DNA from 2 places in the Micrococcus sp. HMSC067E09 genome. Region 1 is predicted to be linked to the other one. Evidence: predicted binding sites of a transcription regulator. Region 1 holds the regulator's gene; the other holds the start of a gene.

Region 1 (9,134 bases):
TGTCCCCCTCGGACAGGTCGTGCTCGTGGCCGGAGTGGTCCGCATGGTCGTGCACGTCGGACTCGTCCACGGCCAGGGTCGGCACCACGGCGGCGAAGACGCGGATCCCGGAGAGGACCTTCGTCACGTGCGTCTCGTCCGCCTCGCTGGTCTCCAGCCGAGCCATGACCTCGGTCCACTCGGCCGGGCTGGTGCCGTCGTCCTCGTCGAAGACGTGCAACGGGTTCTTCGACCCCTCGAGGCCGGGCCCGGAGAGGTCCCGCCCCTGCCAGGGGACGCCGGCGGTGTCCGCGGTGTTCTCCCCCGCGGTCTTCTCCCGCATCCGGTCCAGAGCGGCGCGGATGTGTCCCGGCAGCTCGCGGCTGCCCGGCTGCGGGACGTCGACGGTGTGCTCGGTGTCCCCGCCGGTCACTCGGCAGCCTCGAACGGGTGCGCGGCACGGGCCTCGTCCACGGTGGCCCCGGCGGCCACGGCCAGCGCCTGCTCCAGGGAGAAGCGGCCGGCGTAGAGGGCCTTGCCCATGATGGCCCCCTCCACGCCCTGGTCCACCATGGCGGCCAGGGCGGCGACGTCCTCCAGCGAGGAGATCCCGCCGGAGGCCACCACCGGTTTGGTGGTCGCGGCACACATCTGGGCGAGCAGCTCCGTGTTCGGGCCCTTGAGGGTGCCGTCCTTGGTCACGTCGGTGACCACGTAGCGGGAGCACCCGGCCTGCTCGAGGCGCTCGAGGACCTCCCAGAGGTCCCCGCCCTCCTTGGTCCAGCCGCGGGCGGCCAGCACCGTGCCGCGCACGTCCAGGCCGACGGCGATCTGCTCGCCGTACTGCTCGATGACGCGGGCGGTCCACTCCGGGTCCTCCAGCGCCGCGGTGCCGAGGTTCACGCGGGTGGCGCCCATGGCCAGGGCGTTCTCCAGGGAGGCGTCGTCCCGGATGCCGCCGGAGAGCTCGATCTTCACGCCCAGCTCCTCGACGACGCGCTTCATCACGTCCCGGTTGTCGCCGCGGCCGAAGGCGGCGTCCAGGTCCACCAGGTGGATCCACTCGGCGCCGGCGTTCTGCCAGTCCAGGGCGGCGGCCAGCGGGTCGCCGTAGCCGGTGGCGGAGCCGGCCTCGCCCTGGACGAGGCGGACCGCCTGGCCGTCCTGGACGTCCACGGCCGGGAGCAGCTCGAGGGCCTTGCAGGAGGAGGTCATGGGGGTGATCCCTTCTTCGGGGGTTCAGGGGGTGGGACGGACACCACAGGTGGGCGGCCGTCGTCGTGGTTCATGAGGCGGGCCCACAGCCCGCAGACCCGTCAGGGGACGGTGAGGAACGCCGCGGCGATCGCCATCACGGCGAGCACCAGCGCGATCGCGACGGCCCACCATGGGGCGCGCTGGGAACGCAGCGACCAGGCGGCGCCGAGCAGGATGCCGCCGAGGCCGAGGTAGAGGATGGACCAGTACGGCATCAGAGGGACCCCAGCCAGTTGGCCAGCAGCTGCAGGCCGGCGTCCCCGGACTTCTCCGGGTGGAACTGCGTGGCCGAGAGCGGCCCGTTCTCCACGGCCGCCACGAAGTCCGTGCCGTGGTGGGCCCATGTGACCTGCGGCGGCTTCATGGCGGAGATGGACTGGTCGAACTGCCACCTCAGCACGCCGTAGGAGTGGACGAAGTAGAACCGCTCGTCCTCGACGCCGCGGAAGAGCACGGTGTCCTCGGGCGGGCGGACGGTGTTCCAGCCCATGTGCGGCAGCACGTCCGCCTGCAGCTCCTCGACGAGACCGGGCCACTCCCCCATGCCCTCGGTGCGCACGCCGTGCTCCACGCCCTCGTCGAAGAGGACCTGGTGGCCCACGCAGATGCCGAGCACGGGGCGGCCTCCGGCCACGCGGCGGCCGATCCAGCGGGTGCCTCCGGAGGCCGCGAGCGCCTCCATCACGGCGGAGAAGGCGCCGACGCCGGGGACGAGCAGGCCGTCCGCGTTGAGCACGGTGTCCGCGTCGTCGGTCAGCTCCACGGTCGCGCCGGCGCGTTCGACCGCACGGACGGCGGAGTGGACGTTGCCGGAGCCGTAGTCCAGGACGGCGACGGTCGGCCTCACGCCGGGGACGGAGGTCGGGCTCGCCATCAGAGGGCGCCCTTCGTGGACGGGATGTCGTTCACGCGCGGGTCGTCCTCCACGGCGGCGCGCAGGGCGCGGGCGAAGGCCTTGAACTGGGCCTCCACGATGTGGTGCGGGTCCCGGCCGCGCACCACGTCCATGTGCAGACAGATGGAGGCGTGGTAGGTGATCGACTCGAACACGTGACGGGTCATGGAGCCGGTGAAGTGGCCGCCGATCAGGTGGTACTGCTGCCCCTCCGGCTCGCCCTCGTGCACCAGGTACGGCCTGCCGGAGACGTCGACGACGGCGCGCGCCAGCGCCTCGTCCAGCGGCACCGACGCCTCGCCGAACCGACGGATGCCGCGCTTGTCCCCGAGGGCGGCCTTGAGGACCTCTCCGAGGGTGATGGCGACGTCCTCGACCGTGTGGTGCACGTCGATGTGAGTGTCGCCCGTGGCCCGGACGGTCAGGTCCATCTGCGAGTGCTTGCACAGCGCCGTGAGCATGTGGTCGTAGAACGGCACGGTGGTGGAGATCTCGGCGGTGCCGGTGCCGTCGAGGTCCATCTCGACGTACACGTCCGACTCGCTGGTGGTGCGCTGCATGCGGGCGCGGCGTCCGGAGACGAGCTCTGCTGCCACGGCGGTCCTCTCTGGGTGCGGTCGCCGGCGACGGGCCGGGCGATCGGGCGGTTCGGGGAATCGCCTCCCATCGTACGGAGGCGGGCGGTGCGGTGCCGCCTCGGTCTCAGCGGCCGAGCACCTCGGCCAGTGCAGTGAGGAACGCGGTGGTCTCCTCCTCGGTGCCGGCGGTGACGCGCAGATGGTGCGGGATGCCCACGTCCCGGACGAGCACGCCGCGCTCCAGCAGGCCCTGCCAGACGGCGTGCGCGTCCTCGAGGCCGCCGAAGAACACGAAGTTCGAGTCCGAGACGGCCGGGGTGAGGCCGTAGTCGCGGAGGGTGTCCACGATCCGGTCGCGCTGCACCTTGATCTCCTCCACGGTCTCCAGGAGTGCGTCCACGTGCTGCAGGGCCGCGTTGGCGGTCGCCTGGTTCACGGCGGAGAGGTGGTAGGGCAGGCGCACAAGGCGAAGCGCGTCGCAGACCGCCGGGTCCGCGGCCATGTAGCCGAGGCGGACGCCGGCGAGGGCGAAGGCCTTGGACATGGTGCGGGTGACGACCAGGCGCGGGCGGCCCTCGAGCAGGGTGAGGGCCGGCTCGGTGCCGGCGAGGGCGAACTCGGCGTAGGCCTCGTCCACCACGACCATGGCGGCCGGGCCGCCCGCGGCCGCGACCTCCTCCGTGGCGTCGTAGACGGCGCGGATGGTGTCCAGGGACAGCGCGGTGCCGGTCGGGTTGTTCGGGGACGCCAGGAACACGAGGTTCGGGCGGTGGCCGCGGATGCAGGCCGCGGCGTGCTCGGCGGAGAGCGCGTAGTCCGCGGCGCGGCCGCCGTCGATGAACTCGGTGTCCGTGCCGGAGGCCAGCAGCGGATACATGGAGTAGGAGGGCAGGAAGCTCAGCACGGAGCGGCCCGGGCCGCCGAAGGCCTGCAGGATCTGCTGGAGGACCTCATTGGAGCCGTTGGCCGCCCAGAGGTGCTCCGGGGTGAGGCCGTGGCCGAGGTAGTCCGCCAGACGCTCGCGCAGCTCCACGAACTCACGGTCCGGGTAGCGGTTGAGACCGCCGGCGACCCGGGCGACCGACTGCACGATGGCGTCGGCCACGATCGGAGGCACCGGATGCGTGTTCTCGTTGGTGTTCAGCGCGACGGTGACGTCCAGCTGGGGCGCACCGTAGGGACTCTGCCCCTTCAGGGACTCGCGGAGCGGGAGGGCGTCCAGATCGGTCATGGCGATCAGTCTAGGAACCGCCGCCGCCGGCGGCCGCCGCGTGACGCCCGAGGGCGCGGGCAGCGACAGAGGGGGAAGCACGCCGGGCGGCGGCGGGGTCTGGAGCAGGCCTGTGATCAGCCGGGAGCCGCGGGATCGTTCCTGCGCAAGAGGAGGACATGAAGGGATCGGGGGGCACGACGTGCAGGGATCCAGCCGGTGCAGTCGGCCATGGCCGGCACGGGCGGGTCAGTCGGCCATGGCCGGCACGAACGGGTCAGTCGGCCATGGCCGGCACGAAGAGGTCGTCGCCGGTCTCGAGGGTGCGGCCCTCGAGGCCGTTGAGCTCGGTGATGCGTTCCATGGTGGCGAAGCGGTCGGCCGCCGGATCCACACGGCCGGCGATGTCCCACAGGTTGTCACCGGGCATCACGGTGACCTTCTCCAGCTCCGCGCCGGCCTGATTGGAGGACACGGCCGCCGGGGACAGGGTGATGGACAGGGCCGTGGCCGCCAGAGCGGTGAGCACGGCCGCGAGCACCATCACGGGCAGGCCGCGCAGGACGAAGCGGCCGCGGCGGTTCAGCCGCCAGTCGGCAGCCTGGACGGTGCCGGTGCGGGTGACGGAGCGGGTGCGAGCGTTCATGGTGCTGCCTTGCCTTTCCACCTGCCGGAGCAGGCTGTTCGAACATCCGTTCGATCTGTTCGAACACTTTTCTAGCACACGTCTTCGAGACGCGCCATGCCGAGTTCGAACATATCTTTGAACCGGTCGGTCTCCTGGGCTACGGTCGAGCCACGGGTTCCGCCCGTGGACGACCCTCTCCAGGTGACGCCGGACAGCAGACCACGAGGGGCGGACACGATAGGGAACACCGCCGACGCCGCCGAGCAGGAACGGACCGCCATGGCCACTCCTCAGCCCCCTGAGCACCCCACCGGGACGCCGCAGACCCTCACGCCGCGCCAGCGCGCGATCGTGGAGACGATCCGCGCGTCCATCGCCGAGCACGGCTACCCGCCGTCCATGCGCGAGATCGGCGACGCCGCCGGCCTGGGCTCACTCTCCTCCGTGAAGCACCAGCTCACCCGCCTCGAACAGTTCGGCTACCTGCGCCGCCACCCGGGCCGCCCCCGTGCCCTCGAGGTGCTGCGGGACGAGGACGGGACACTCCTGGCCGCCTCCGGCGAGGCCGCCGGTGAGGCCGCAGCCGGCGCGACGTCCGCCGACGGCGACGCCGTGGTCTCGGCGCTGCCCACGTGGCACACCGGCACGGAGGAGGGAGACTCCGTCCCCGTGCCGTGGGTCGGCCGCATCGCCGCCGGTGGGCCGATCCTCGCCGACCAGCAGGTCGAGGACGTCATGGCACTGCCCCGCCGCCTCACCGGCGAGGGCGAGCTGTTCATGCTCAAGGTCTCCGGCGACTCGATGGTGGACGCCGCCATCTGCGACGGCGACTGGGTGGTGGTCCGCCGCCAGAACACCGCCGTGAACGGGGACATCGTCGCCGCCCTGCTGGACGACGAGGCCACCGTGAAGACCTTCCGCCAGCGCGACGGCCACACCTGGCTGCTGCCGCAGAACACCGCCTACGAGCCGATCCTGGGAGACCACGCCACGATCATGGGCCGCGTCGTCACCGTGCTCCGCGCCCTCTGAGCCGCACCGCCCGGCGCCACGAAGCCTCTCACCCGGAATCCGGGTGAGGGGCTTCGTGCAGGTGAGGAGCCGTCGTCGGGAAGGCGGCGTCAGCCGTCCTGATCCACGGACGCGGCGAGGCGGCCGAGGACGCCTTCCACCACCGTCGGGTCCGTGGTGCGCCAGAAGTCCGGCAGGGCCGAGGCGAGGAAGCCGCCGTAGCGGGCGGTGGCCAGACGGGAGTCGAGCACGGCCACCACGCCCCTGTCTTGCACGGAGCGGATGAGACGGCCGGCGCCCTGGGCCAGGCGGATGGCGGCGTGGGTGGCGGAGACCGCCATGAACCCGTTGCCGCCGTGGCTGCTGATCGCACGGGTGCGGGCCAGGGAGAGCGGGTCGTCCGGACGTGGGAACGGGATGCGGTCGATCACCACCAGGCGCAGCGAGGGGCCCGGGACGTCCACGCCCTGCCAGAGGCTCATGGTGCCGAACAGGCAGGTATCCGGCTCCTCGGCGAACTGCTTGACCAGCGCGGAGAGGGTGGCGTCGCCCTGGCAGAGGATCTCGATGTCCTTCCCGCACCGGCGGCGCATGGCCTCGGCGGCGTCCTCGGCGGCCCGGCGGGAGGAGAACAGGCCCAGCGCCCCGCCGCGGGAGGCGGTGATGAGCCGCTCGAGCTCGTCCAGGGACTCCTCGGAGGCGAAGCGGCCCGGCTTAGGAAGGTGGCGAGCCACGTAGAGCACCCCCTGCCGCGGATAGTCGAAGGGACTGCCGACGTCCGCGACCGTGAACCTCGGCGCGTCTGGTCCGGCCAGGCCCACGTCCCCGGCCACGGAGTCGAAGCGGCGCTCGCCCGTGCCCACGGTCAGGGTGGCGGAGGTGAGCACAGTGGTGGCGGCGCCGAACAGCCCCTCGCGCAGCTTGCCGGCCACCGAGAGCGGGGCCACGTAGAGCTGGGGCGGGTCCTCCTCGTTGCCGGGCTGCCAGCCGACTCCGGGCTCGAAGTGGCCGGGACGGGTGGCCCAGACGACCTCCGGGAAGTCGGCCTCGGGCCGTGCGGCGAGCATCCGCTCGGTCACCTCGAGCACGTCCAGAGCGCGGGCCCGGGCCATCTGACGGCCGCCGTCGGTCTCGGTCTCCTTGCCGGTGCCGAGGTCGGACAGGCACTGCCGGACGGCGGCGAGCACGGCGTTGAGCGCGGTCTCCTGCGCGTCGTCCAGGCCGGTGGCCAGCAGCCCGGAGGGGCAGGGGGTGAAGGCGGCGTCCAGGCTCGCTGCGGCGGAGACGAGGTCCTCCACGGCCACGGTGCCGTGGCGGCGCAACGACGTGGCCGCTCCCAGCACGATCGAGCCGGACAGCTGCCCGGTGACCGCGCCGGTGACCCGGTCCTGCAGCTCATGGGCCTCGTCCACGATCACCGCCGAGTACTCCGGCAGCACGGCCAGGCCCTCGAAAGCGGAGATCGCGAGCATCGCGTGGTTGGTGACCACCACGTCCGCGTCGGCGGCGTTGGCGCGGGCGCGCTCGGAGAAGCATTCTTCGGCCACGGGGCACTTGGAGGCGCCGAGGCAGTCGGTCGCGGAGACCGAGACCTGCCGCCAGGCGCGGTCCGTGACGGGGACCTCGAGGTCGTCCCGGTCACCGGTCTCCGTCTGCTCGGCCCACGTGCGCAGGTACACGACCTCGCGCCCGAGGGAGGTGGTGGGACCGGACTCGTCGTCCGCCTCGGTGGAGAGCATGCCGCCGTCGTCCGCCACGGTGAAGAGGGTCTCGGCGTCCTCGTCCCCGGGGTAGCCGCCGTCCACCTTGTGTCGGCACAGGTAGTTGGAGCGGCCCTTCACCAGGGCCACCACCGGCTCGCGCGGGAGCTCGTCCCTGAGGGCCTCGATCAGCCGGGGCGCGTCCCGGCGCATGATCTGCGCCTGGAGGGCGAGGGTCGCGGTGGCCACCACCACGGGGTCCTCCTGCTCCATGGCGTGCTGCAGCGCCGGGATGAGGTAGGCCAGGGACTTGCCGGTGCCGGTGCCGGCCTGCACCAGCAGGTGCCGCCGGGACTCCAGGGACCGGGCGACCTGCAGGACCATCTCCCGCTGGCCCTCGCGGTGCTGGCCGCCGGTGGCCTCCACGGCGGCGTCCAGCAGCGCGAGGGCCTCGCGCTCGCGGTCCGTGCGCGGGGTGCTCTGCTGCGTCCCCATCAGTCCTGCCGGTCCACGCGGTAGGCCTCGATCTCCCCGGCCACATCCGGCCGGACGAGCACGTGCATGCGGGTGCCGCCCTCCTCATAGGTCTCGGAGAGGATCTCCGCGTCCGGGGAGTGCAGGCGGGAGACGAGCTCGCCGTGGGTGAAGGGGATGAGCACCTCCATGGGCACGTTCGGCCGCGGGATGGTGTCCGCGATCAGCTGCTCCAGCGCCTCGATGCCCTCGCCGGTGCGTGCGGAGACCACCGCGGTGTGCGGCTCCTTGGCGCGGATGCGGGCGATCACGGCCGGATCTGCCGCGTCCGCCTTGTTCAGGACGATGATCTCCGGGATCTTCTGCGCGTCCACCTCGGCGAGCACCCCGCGCACGGCGGCGATCTGCCCTTCCGGGTCCGGGTGGGCGGCGTCCACCACATGGAGGATCACGTCCGAGTCCGTGACCTCCTCCAGGGTGGAGCGGAAGGCCTCCACCAGCTGGGTGGGCAGGTTGCGCACGAAGCCCACGGTGTCCGAGAGGGTGTAGCCGATCCCGTCCGGGGTGACCGCCTTGCGGACGGTCGGGTCCAGGGTGGCGAACAAGGCGTTCTCCACGAGCACGCCCGCCTTGGTGAGGCGGTTGAGCAGGGAGGACTTGCCGGCGTTGGTGTAGCCGGCGATCGCCACGGAGGGCACCCTGTTGCGGCGGCGGTTGGCGCGCTTGGCCTCGCGGGCCGGCTTCATGCCCGCGATGTCCTTCTTCAGCTTGGCCATCCGGGTGCGGATGCGGCGGCGGTCCAGCTCGATCTTGGTCTCTCCGGGGCCGCGGGAGCCGATGCCCTCGCCGCCGGCGGCGCGGCCGCCGGCCTGGCGGGACATGGACTCTCCCCAGCCGCGCAGGCGCGGCAGCAGGTACTCGAGCTGGGCCAGCTCCACCTGGGCGCGGCCCTCGCGCGACTTCGCGTGCTGGGCGAAGATGTCCAGGATCAGGGCGGTGCGGTCGATGACCTTCACGCGCACCAGGTCCTCGAGGGCACGGCGCTGGGACGGGGCGATCTCGGAGTCCACCACCACGGTGTCCGCGCCGGTCATGGCGACGATCTCCCGCAGCTCCTGGGCCTTGCCCTTGCCGAGGTAGGTGGCCGGGTCCGGGGTGTGGCGGCGCTGGATGACGCCGTCCAGGACCTCGGAGCCGGCGGTCTCGGCGAGCGCGGCGAGCTCGCGCAGCGAGTTCTCGGCGTCCTCGGCGGTGCCCTCGCTCCAGACGCCGGCGAGCACCACCCGTTCCAGGCGGAGCTGGCGGTACTCGACCTCGGACATGTCCTCGAGCTCGGTGGACAGCCCGGCGACGCGGCGCAGGGCGTTGCGCTCGGCGAGCTCGTCCTGGTCGCCGTCGTAGC
Region 2 (9,134 bases), on a different contig from region 1:
AGTCACGAAGGAGGCGGCCGCCAGAAGGCAGAGAACGACGGTGAGAACGACCGCCGGCACGCCGATGCCCACGAGCCCTGCGGCCACGAGGGTGACGATGAGACGCTCGGCCCGTTCTGCGATGCCGGTGTCTGCGGTGAACCCGAGTGCCTCAGCCTTGGCACGGACATAGGAGACGAGCATGCCCGACGCCAGGCAGAGGGAGGCGGCGACGCCGAGGACGGTCTGCTCCCCCACCCCGAAGGCCCACCACATCAGCCCCAGGAAGACCGCCGCGTCCTGCACCCTGTCCAGGGTCGAGTCCAGGAAGGACCCCCAGCGGCCGGTGGTGCCGGAGAGCCGGGCCATGACGCCGTCGAGGACGTCGGAGAACACGAAGAGAGTGATCACCATGACGCCCCAGAAGAGGTGTCCGACGGGGAAGAGCGCCAGTGCACCGACGACCACGCCCAGCGTTCCGGCCACCGTGACCGCGTCCGGGGTCACACCCCAGCGCAGCAGCAGCCGCGCCGGAGGCGTGAAGATGCGGTTCGTGGCCCCGCGGGCATGGCGGTCCAGCATCAGCAGGCGTCCCCGTCCTGCCGCTCGGCGAACTCCGCGGCGGCCTCGTCCCAGGCGGTGTGGAGCAGCTCCCAGGTCTGGCCGAGGGTCTGTGCCATGTTCTTGGTCTGGGCGATGATCGGCAGGAAGTTCCCGTCACCGGACCAGCGCGGCACCACGTGCTGGTGCAGGTGTGCCGCGATGCCGGCCCCGCCGACCGCGCCCTGGTTCATGCCGAGGTTGTAGCCGGCGGGGTTCGCGACCTTCTCCAGGGCGACCATGGCCGTCTGGGTCAGGCGCGCCATCTCCGCGGTCTCCTCCGCCGTGATGTCCGTGTACAGGGGCACGTGGCGGTAGGGGCAGATCAGCAGGTGGCCCGGGTTGTACGGGTAGAGGTTGAGCAGCACGAAGCAGGTCTCGCCTCGGTGCAGGATCAGGCTGTCCTCGTCCGAGCGGGACGGGCCGGCGCAGAACGGGCAGGTGTGCTCGTCCTTGACCTGCTCCTGACCCTTGGACACGTACGCCATCCGATGGGCGTTCCAGAGGCGCGAGAAGGCATCGGGCACCCCGGCGAGGGTGTGCTGGTCGGTGGCCCGGCCGTCGTCGGGAAGGCCGTGGCCCGCCGCGGGCGCGTCCGCTGCGCCGGTCGGCGACTGCCGTCCGGCGTCGGGGGCGTCGTGGTGAGGCCGGATCACGGGGTCACCTCGCGGTCGCGCACCGCCTTCACGATGCGGGCGACGGCCTCGTCCACCGGCACGCCGTTGTCCTGCGAGCCGTCACGGAAGCGGAAGGACACGGCGCCGGCCTCGGCGTCCTCGCCGCCGGCGATGAGCACGAACGGCACCTTCTCCTTCGAGGCGGTGCGGATCTTCTTCGGAAAGCGGTCGGAGGAGTCGTCCAGGCGGGCGCGGATGCCCTCGGCCCTGAGCTTGTCCACGACCTCGGCGAGGTAGTCGTTGAACGCCTCCGCCACCGGGACGGCGACGACCTGCTCCGGGGCGAGCCAGGCCGGGAAGGCGCCGGCGTAGTGCTCGGTGAGCACGCCCAAGAAGCGCTCGATCGACCCGAACTTCGCGGCATGGATCATGACCGGCTCCTGGCGGGAGCCGTCCGCGGCCTGGTACTCGAGGCCGAAGCGGGCCGGCTGGTTGAAGTCGTACTGGACGGTCGACATCTGCCAGGTGCGGCCGATGGCGTCGCGGGCCTGCACCGAGATCTTCGGTCCGTAGTAGGCGGCTCCACCCGGATCCGGGACGAGCTCCAGGCCGGTCTCGCGGGCCACGGTCTCGAGCACGGAGGTCGCCTCGGCCCACTGCTCGTCGGTGCCGATGAACTTGTCCGACTCCGGGTCGCGGGTGGACAGCTCCAGGTAGAAGTCGTCCAGGCCGAAGTCCTTGAGCAGCCCGAGGATGAAGTCCAGCAGGTGCTTGACCTCGGCCGGCGCCTGCTCGCGGGTCACGTACGAGTGCGAGTCGTCCTGTGCGAAGCCCCGCACACGGGTCAGCCCGTGGACCACACCGGACTTCTCATGGCGGTACACATGGCCGAACTCGAAGAGGCGCAGCGGCAGCTCGCGGTAGGAGCGGCCCCGGGAGCGGAAGATGAGGTTGTGCATGGGGCAGTTCATCGCCTTGAGGCGGTACTCCTGCCCCTGACGGGTGATGTTGCCGTCCTCGTCGCGCTCCTCGTCCACCTTCAGCGGCGGGAACATGGTGTCCGCGTAGTACGGCAGGTGACCCGAGGTGTGGAACAGGCCGTCCTTCGAGATGTGCGGGGTCCCGACGTACTGGAAGCCCTCCTCGATGTGCCGCTGACGGACGTAGTCCTCCATCTCGCGCTTGATGACGCCGCCGCGCGGATGGAAGACCGGCAGGCCGGAGCCCAGCTCGTCCGGGAAGGAGAACAGGTCCAGCTCGGCGCCGAGCTTGCGGTGGTCGCGGCGCTCGGCCTCGGCCAGGCGCTCCTGGTAGGCCTTGAGGTCCGCCTTGGTGGGCCAGGCGGTGCCGTAGATGCGCTGCAGCTGCCTGTTGTTCTCGTTGCCGAGCCAGTAGGCGGCGGCCGAGCGGGTGAGCGCGAAGGCGTTGGAGATCAGCTTCGTGTTCGGCAGGTGCGGGCCGCGGCAGAGGTCGCACCAGACGGCGTCGCCGGACCTGCGGTCCACGTTGTCGTAGATGGTGATCTCGCCGACGCCGACCTCGACGGAGGCGCCCTCGCCGGCGTTCTCGGCATTGTCCTTCTTGCCGAGCAGCTCGAGCTTGTACGGCTCGGCCGCCATGGCCTCACGGGCCTCGTCCTCGGTGACGACGCGGCGGGCGAACATCTGGTTCTGGTTGACGATCTTCAGCATGAGCTTCTCGATCGCCTTCAGGTCCTCCGGGGTGAAGGGCTCGGCGACGTCGAAGTCGAAGTAGAAGCCGTCCGTGATGTACGGACCGATGCCCAGCTTGGCGTCCGGGCGCAGCTGCTGCACGGCCTGGGCCATGACGTGGGCGGTCGAGTGACGCAGGACGTTGAGCCCGTCCGGCTCCGAGATGTCCACGGCCTCGACGGAGGCGCCCACCGGGACCTCACGCGACAGGTCCCAGAGATGGCCGTCGACGCGCATGACGACGGTGGTCTTCTGGTCCTTGTAGAGCTCCAGACCGGTGGTGCCCTCAGCCACCTCCCGCATCTCTCCGTCGAGGGTGATGAGGATCTTCTTCGGGTCGGACAATGGGTGCTCCTTGTTCACATCAGGCTTCAGGGCTGGTGGCATACGGGGGCCACCGCCAGCCGGGACAAGTCTAGACCCGGGCAGGCAGGCATGCGTACGGGAAGGCAGGCAGGCGTACGGGCCGGCGGGCATGCGTGCGGCAGACGGGCACAGGAAGGCCCACGACCCCACGACCCGCCTGCGGTCCCTGCCTCCTGCGCTACTCGTGCCGCGGATGTCCCCGCGTCCGGTGGTACTGGTTCCGTCTCGGCGTCCGATCCGGGTCGAGGTGCCGGGCCGGGGTGAACCAGGGAACACCGTCCTCGACGTCGATCTCCCACCACCCGGAGTGGACCGCATGGTGATGGTGTGAGCAGAGGAGCACCCCGTTGTCCACGTCGGTCGGACCCCCGTGCTCCCAGTGGTCGATGTGGTGGACCTCGCACCAGGCCGCCGGGATGGTGCAGCCGGGGGCGGCGCATCCGCCGTCGCGGGCGGTGATGGCCTTGCGCTGGGCACGGGTGAAGAGTCGGCGGGCTCGGCCGAGGTCGAGGATCTCGCCTTCACCGCCGAGCACGGCGGGGATGATGTCTGCGTCGCAGGCGATGCGACGGATCTGCCGCGGATCGACCGGACCGGTGAAGTCCATGCAGGACAGGGCCCGGCCGTGTGCGGTTCCGAACGCCACGCCGGCAACCCCCGCTCCGAGTGTGACGCCGGCAGCCCCCATTCCGTCCGTCCTCCCGGGGGCGGTGCCGTTCGTCCACCCGGGGGCGGTGCCGTTCGTCCACGCGGGGTCGGCGCCGGTGCCGTCGGCACCCAGGACAGCACCGCTGACCTGGCGCAGCAGCGTCTCGTAGTCGATGGTGACGAGCAGCTGGGGACGGTGACCGCCGCTGCTCGGAAGCACGTCGGAGCCGGCGTGCGCGAGGGCCGACTGCAGGGCGCTGATCACGGTGTCGGCCTGCTTCTGGCCGCGGGTCCGCGGATCGGTGTGCGGATCGGTGTGCAGATCGGTGTGCGGTGCGGCGGCCGCTCGGCTGCTGGACCGGCCACCGCCGGCCTCCCGGTCGGCCCGAGGGTTGGTGGCCGCTGACGCGAGGGTCTGCAGCACCTCGTTCTGTGCGTCGGTGACGAGCAGCTCCCACCGGTGGAGCCCCCGACGTCGGCCCCGGTAGAACATGCCCTGCGCAGCGTTGAGCTCGGCCTCTGTGGGCGCACCGTGGTCCGGCATCACGACGGCGTCCACGTTCTGGCGCCAGCGCTGGCAGAGACGGCGGATCGAGTCGGCGTCGAGACGGGTGAGCTGCTCGGACAGGAGCCGGTCGGCGCTGGCGATCATGGCGTCCGCCTCGGTGTCCGGCACTCCGGCGAGACGGGCGTCTGTGCGCGCCTCGGTGAGGGTCTTGACCACCACGTCGCCGGCAGCGGGGTCCACGTGCCCGCGGCTCATCGTCGCGGCGACGGCCGGCAGCTGCGGCGGGGTCGCCGGCGCGGTGACGAAGGCCTGCTGCTCACGGGTCGCGGCCGCCCGCGCGATGCGCCGCTTCGCCTCGCGGCGATCCACGCGCAGGGTGCTGCGGAGGTAGTCGGCGGCATCCCGGTGGGCGCTCTTGCCCCGGGGCACACCGAGGATCTCCTCGCGGTCGGCCTCGTTCTCGTGCGCCTTCGCGACGTGTCCGGCCAGCATCGCCTGGGCCGCCGCCACGGTCCGAGCCAGCCGTTCGACGTCTGAGATCAGCTCGGGCAGGTCCTCCTGCTCTCCGGTGGCCCACCAGTCCGGCCCTTCGAGCCGGCGCACCACGTGGTCGGCCAATCGCTGTGCGACGGCGACCTCGTGGGCCATGGGCATGTTCGGGAAGTGGCGGGCGCGGGGATCACGCCGGTCCCGAAGACTTCCGGGGCGCACGGTACCGGGTGGCCGCTCGTCCCCGGCCTTGTTCCTCGTCTCTGTTGCGAGTGCCATGCACCCCACCTCCCTTCGTCCATACATTCGAACATCCGGGCCGGACACGATAAGCGCCACCGGCGGCCGGGCCCGCACTGTCCTGACGTCTCCTGCGGACAAGACCCTGCGTCCCGGCCGGCACGCACCCCGGTCAGCCGTCCGGCGTCGGAAGCAGCTCCCAGGTGTCCGGGTGGGGCACCGGGACGGCACGGTCATCGGACCTGCGGACCGGCCAGGGCAGCTCGCCGCCAGCCCGGGCGCCGGCGAGGGCGACGTCGAGGTCGCGGGCGACCCGGCCGACGTCGGCCTTGACGGGCCAGTGGCCCGTCGCATGGTGGGGCACCTCCGGCAGGCGGCCGGGGTGGGCTCGTGCGCCGACCAGCACACCGTCCCTCTCCGCCGCCCGCCGCCGAGCAGCCTCCCGGTCTGCCCGGAGCCAGCGGGCCCAGGCATCGCGGGTGGAGTCGAGGTAGTCGGGGTCGGGCAGGGTCTCGGGCCGGTGGAGGTCCCAGGCGCGCACGGCCTGCACGGACACGGCCTTCGCTCCGGTGCGGCGCACGGTCCCCTCGATCAGCAGCAGCCGGGAGGAGAACAGCATCTCCCCCGAGGCGTGCTGGGCCTCGGTGAAGAAGGAGGTGTCCACACAGCCGGTGCCGTCGTCCACGGAGACGAACACGACGCGCCGGCCACTGCGCATCGGCGGTGTCTGGGTGGCCACGCGCACCCCTGCGACCAGCACCCGCGACTGGGACCGCAGCGAGAGCAGCCGCTCCGCCTTCGTCACCCCGAGCGCCTCCAGGTAGGGGGCGTGGGAGTCCATGAGGTGTGCGGTGACGTCGAGGGCGGTGAGGTCGAGCTCGGTGCGCACCCGGTCCGCGTTCCGCGGGGACGGGAACATCGGCGTCAGCGACTGCAGCTCCACATCCGGCAGGTCCAGGGACAGCTGCCCGTCCACCTGCCGCGGCCGCGCCTTCCGGGACGTCGTGGCGAGCCGCCCCGGACCCGAGCCGTAGCCGGCGGAGTGCTGCATCTCCAGATGGTGCACGAGGTCCGTGCGCGAGGCCCCGCCCGGCGGCAGCAGGCAGTCCAGCGCCCCGAGCTGCGCGAGCCGTTCGAGATTGCGGGCGGTCGGCCGGGCACGGTCGCGCACGTCGGCCAGGCTCATGTAGGGCCTCCCGTCCACGAGCCGCCGCACCTCGGCCTCGCTCAGCCCGGACAGCGCGCTCATCGGCAGACGGATCCCCCAGCGTCCCGGCCCGCGGGAGGCCCCCTGCGCAGACGCCCCCTGCCCAGATGCCCCCTGTGCAGACGCCCCCTGTGCAGACGCCTCCTGCGCAGACGGTCCCGGCACAGGCGGTTCCCCGACGACGGCCGCCTCACCCCCTCCTGCCGGCCCACCGGCGGAGGCGGGTGCCGTCGTCGGGAAGAGGGTCTCGGGCGTTCCCCCGTGGCCTCCATCGCGGGGCGGCAGTCCGAGCTCGGGATGGTCCGGCACCCATTCGACGCGGACGTGGTCGGAGGAGCGGTTCACGTCCACGGGGAGCACGGGGATGCCCATGCGGCGGGCCTCGGCGATCATGAGACGGGCGGGGTACATGCCGGGGTCGTGCTCGAGGATCGCGGCCATGAACGCCTCCGGGTGGTGCGTCTTCAGCCAGGCCGAGTGGTAGGTGGGCACTGCGAACGCCGCCCCGTGCGCCTTGCAGAACCCGAAGGAGCCGAAGGCGTGGAGGGTGGCCCAGACCTCGTCGATGACGTCGAGGCTGTAGCCGCGGGACAGGGCCCGGGAGCGGAAGAACTCCTCCACACGGGTCTCGGCGTCGGAGCCGATGAGACGGCGGAGCTCGTCGGCCTTGGCAAGGCCGCAGCCGGTCATGACGTCGAAGGTGCGCAGCACCTGCTCGTGGAACACGGTGACCCCGTGGGTCTCGGCGAGCACGGGAACGAGGTCCGGGTGCGGGTAGTGGGCCGGCGCCCACCCGTGCCGCTGTTCCAGGAAGGGGCGCACCATGTCCGACTGCATGGGGCCGGGGCGGAACAGGGAGATGTCCACGATGAGATCCTCGAACCGCTCCGGGGCGAGCTTGCCGATCAGCTCCCGCTGGCCCGGGGACTCGATCTGGAAGCAGCCGAGCGTGTGGGTGGTGCGGATCATCTCGTAGGTGGCGGGGTCGTCCAAGGGAACCTGCTCGAGGTCCACCTGCTCGCCGGTGGTGCGGGCGACCTCCTGGAGGGCGTAGGCGATGGCGGACTGCATGCGGACGCCGAGGACGTCGAGCTTGAGCATGCCCATGGGGTCCATGTCGTGCTTGTCGAACTGGCTCATGGGCAGGCCGAGGCCGGAGGGCTGCACGGGGGTGCGCTTCAGCAGGGAGGCGTCCCCGAGGATCACGCCGCACGGGTGCATGGAGATGTGCCGCGGCAGCCGGTCCAGGCGCTCGGTGAGGTCCACGAGCAGGTCCAGCTGCCGGCTGCCCTCGCGGCGCCCGGACTCGAGGCGCTCGGCGAAGCCGCGCAGCTCCGGCATGCGCTCGAGGGCGTCGCGGAAGTGGGAGGCGGAGAACCGCCACAGCTGCTTGGCCACCGCGTCCACCTCCGGGTCCGGCATGCCCAGGGCGAGCCCGGCGTCCCGCACGGCGCCGCGGGCCCGGTAGGCGTTCTGCATGCTCATCAGGGTGGTGCGCTGCTGTCCGAACCGTTCGAACAGCGCCCGGTAGACCTCGTGGCGGCGGGCGGACTCCACGTCGATGTCGATGTCCGGCAGGGTCGAGCGGTCGTCCGAGAGGAACCGCTCCATGAGCAGCCCCTGCGCCATGGGGTCCACGTGCGAGATCCGCAGGGCGTGGTTGACCAGCGAGGACGCTCCCGAGCCCCGAGCCGCCACGCGCACGCCGCGGCCCTCGATCATCCGCACCACCTCGGCCACCGTGAGGAAGTACCCGGAGAACCCGAGCCGGGAGATGATCCCGAGCTCGTGCTCCACACGCTCCTCGAGCTCCCGGCCGGCCGCCGTGGCGGCGAAGGCCGTGCCCGTGAACAGGTCCGGGTAGCGGTCGGCCACCCCCGCCAGGGTCCGCTCCCGCAGCACCCGTGCCGGGTCCCCCTCGATCCCGACGACGGCCGCCTCCGGAACACGCGGCCGCCCCCATCCGAGGTCCTCGGCAGGGTCCACGGCACAGGCCTCGGCCAAGGCCTGGGTGGCCGCGAGCAGGGCTGCAGGGCGGATGTCCGCGGCGTCCGCGACCTCGGCGGCGATCTGCCGCATGGCCGCGGTGGGCTTGAGCCATCCCTGGCCGTTGGGCTGCAGGTCGTGCGCCCCGTCCAGAGCGCTGAGGGCCCGGACGGCGTCCAGGACGTCGGCGGTGGCGGCCCCGTCCGGGGCGGCGTAGCGGACGGCGTTGGTGAGCACGGCGGGCACCCGGACCTGCGCGGCGGCGCGGACCATCTTCACGGCGTGCCCGGTGTCGCACCGCCGCCCGGGTGCGGAGAGGTGGCTGACCGCGTTGACGTGCAGGCTGCGGGCGGGCAGAGCGGCCTTCCAGCGGCGCAGCCCCTGCAGGCCGGCGTTCCAGCGGCGGCGGGCCAGGTGCCGGCCGACGTCCGAGTCCGGGCCGAGCAGGACGAACAGCTCGGGCGTCGGCGGGTTCTTCGGGTCCGCCGCGGTGGGCACCGGTCCGGCGGCGGCCGCGGCCAGCTCGGCGACCGTGAGCACCGGGGCACCGCCGCCGGCGCCGCCCGTGGTGCGGGCGTGCGCCGCCGAGACCACCCGGCACAGCGCAGCGTACCCGGAGCCCCCGCAGCCGCCGCGGGCCAGGATCACCACGCGGCCGGCTTCGGCCCCCGGCTCCTGCGTCCCCGGCCGCTCCCCCGGCGGCAGGTCTGCCCAGGTGACGGCGAGGTCCACGCCGACGATCGGGGCGATCCCGTGCTGCCTGCACGCGGAGACGTGCTTGG

Evidence for each region. Region 1 encodes LexA, which represses DNA repair genes until DNA is damaged. Its sites were predicted from a motif close to TCGAACANNTGTTCGA; they were not measured.
Region 2: the regulator LexA is predicted to act here: its motif matches at 5,214-5,229, upstream of HMPREF2863_RS11830 (HNH endonuclease signature motif containing protein).

Annotation. Positions count from the first base shown of each region.
Region 1 covers NZ_KV809446.1:33,307-42,440, reverse strand. Annotated here, with positions in the region: gene HMPREF2863_RS08190 (SseB family protein) at 1-412, opposite strand, end outside; gene priA (bifunctional 1-(5-phosphoribosyl)-5-((5-phosphoribosylamino)methylideneamino)imidazole-4-carboxamide isomerase/phosphoribosylanthranilate isomerase PriA) at 409-1,194, opposite strand; gene HMPREF2863_RS12080 (hypothetical protein) at 1,296-1,451, opposite strand; gene hisH (imidazole glycerol phosphate synthase subunit HisH) at 1,451-2,110, opposite strand; gene hisB (imidazoleglycerol-phosphate dehydratase HisB) at 2,110-2,691, opposite strand; gene HMPREF2863_RS08170 (histidinol-phosphate transaminase) at 2,834-3,940, opposite strand; gene HMPREF2863_RS08165 (LysM peptidoglycan-binding domain-containing protein) at 4,197-4,565, opposite strand; gene lexA (transcriptional repressor LexA) at 4,827-5,579, shown strand; gene HMPREF2863_RS08150 (ATP-dependent DNA helicase) at 5,669-7,753, opposite strand; gene hflX (GTPase HflX) at 7,753-9,134, opposite strand, start outside.
Region 2 covers NZ_KV809440.1:3,960-13,093, forward strand. Annotated here, with positions in the region: gene pgsA (phosphatidylinositol phosphate synthase) at 1-561, opposite strand, end outside; gene HMPREF2863_RS06610 (HIT family protein) at 561-1,106, opposite strand; gene thrS (threonine--tRNA ligase) at 1,232-3,253, opposite strand; gene HMPREF2863_RS11830 (HNH endonuclease signature motif containing protein) at 3,453-5,198, opposite strand; gene HMPREF2863_RS06625 (DNA polymerase III subunit alpha) at 5,332-9,134, opposite strand, start outside.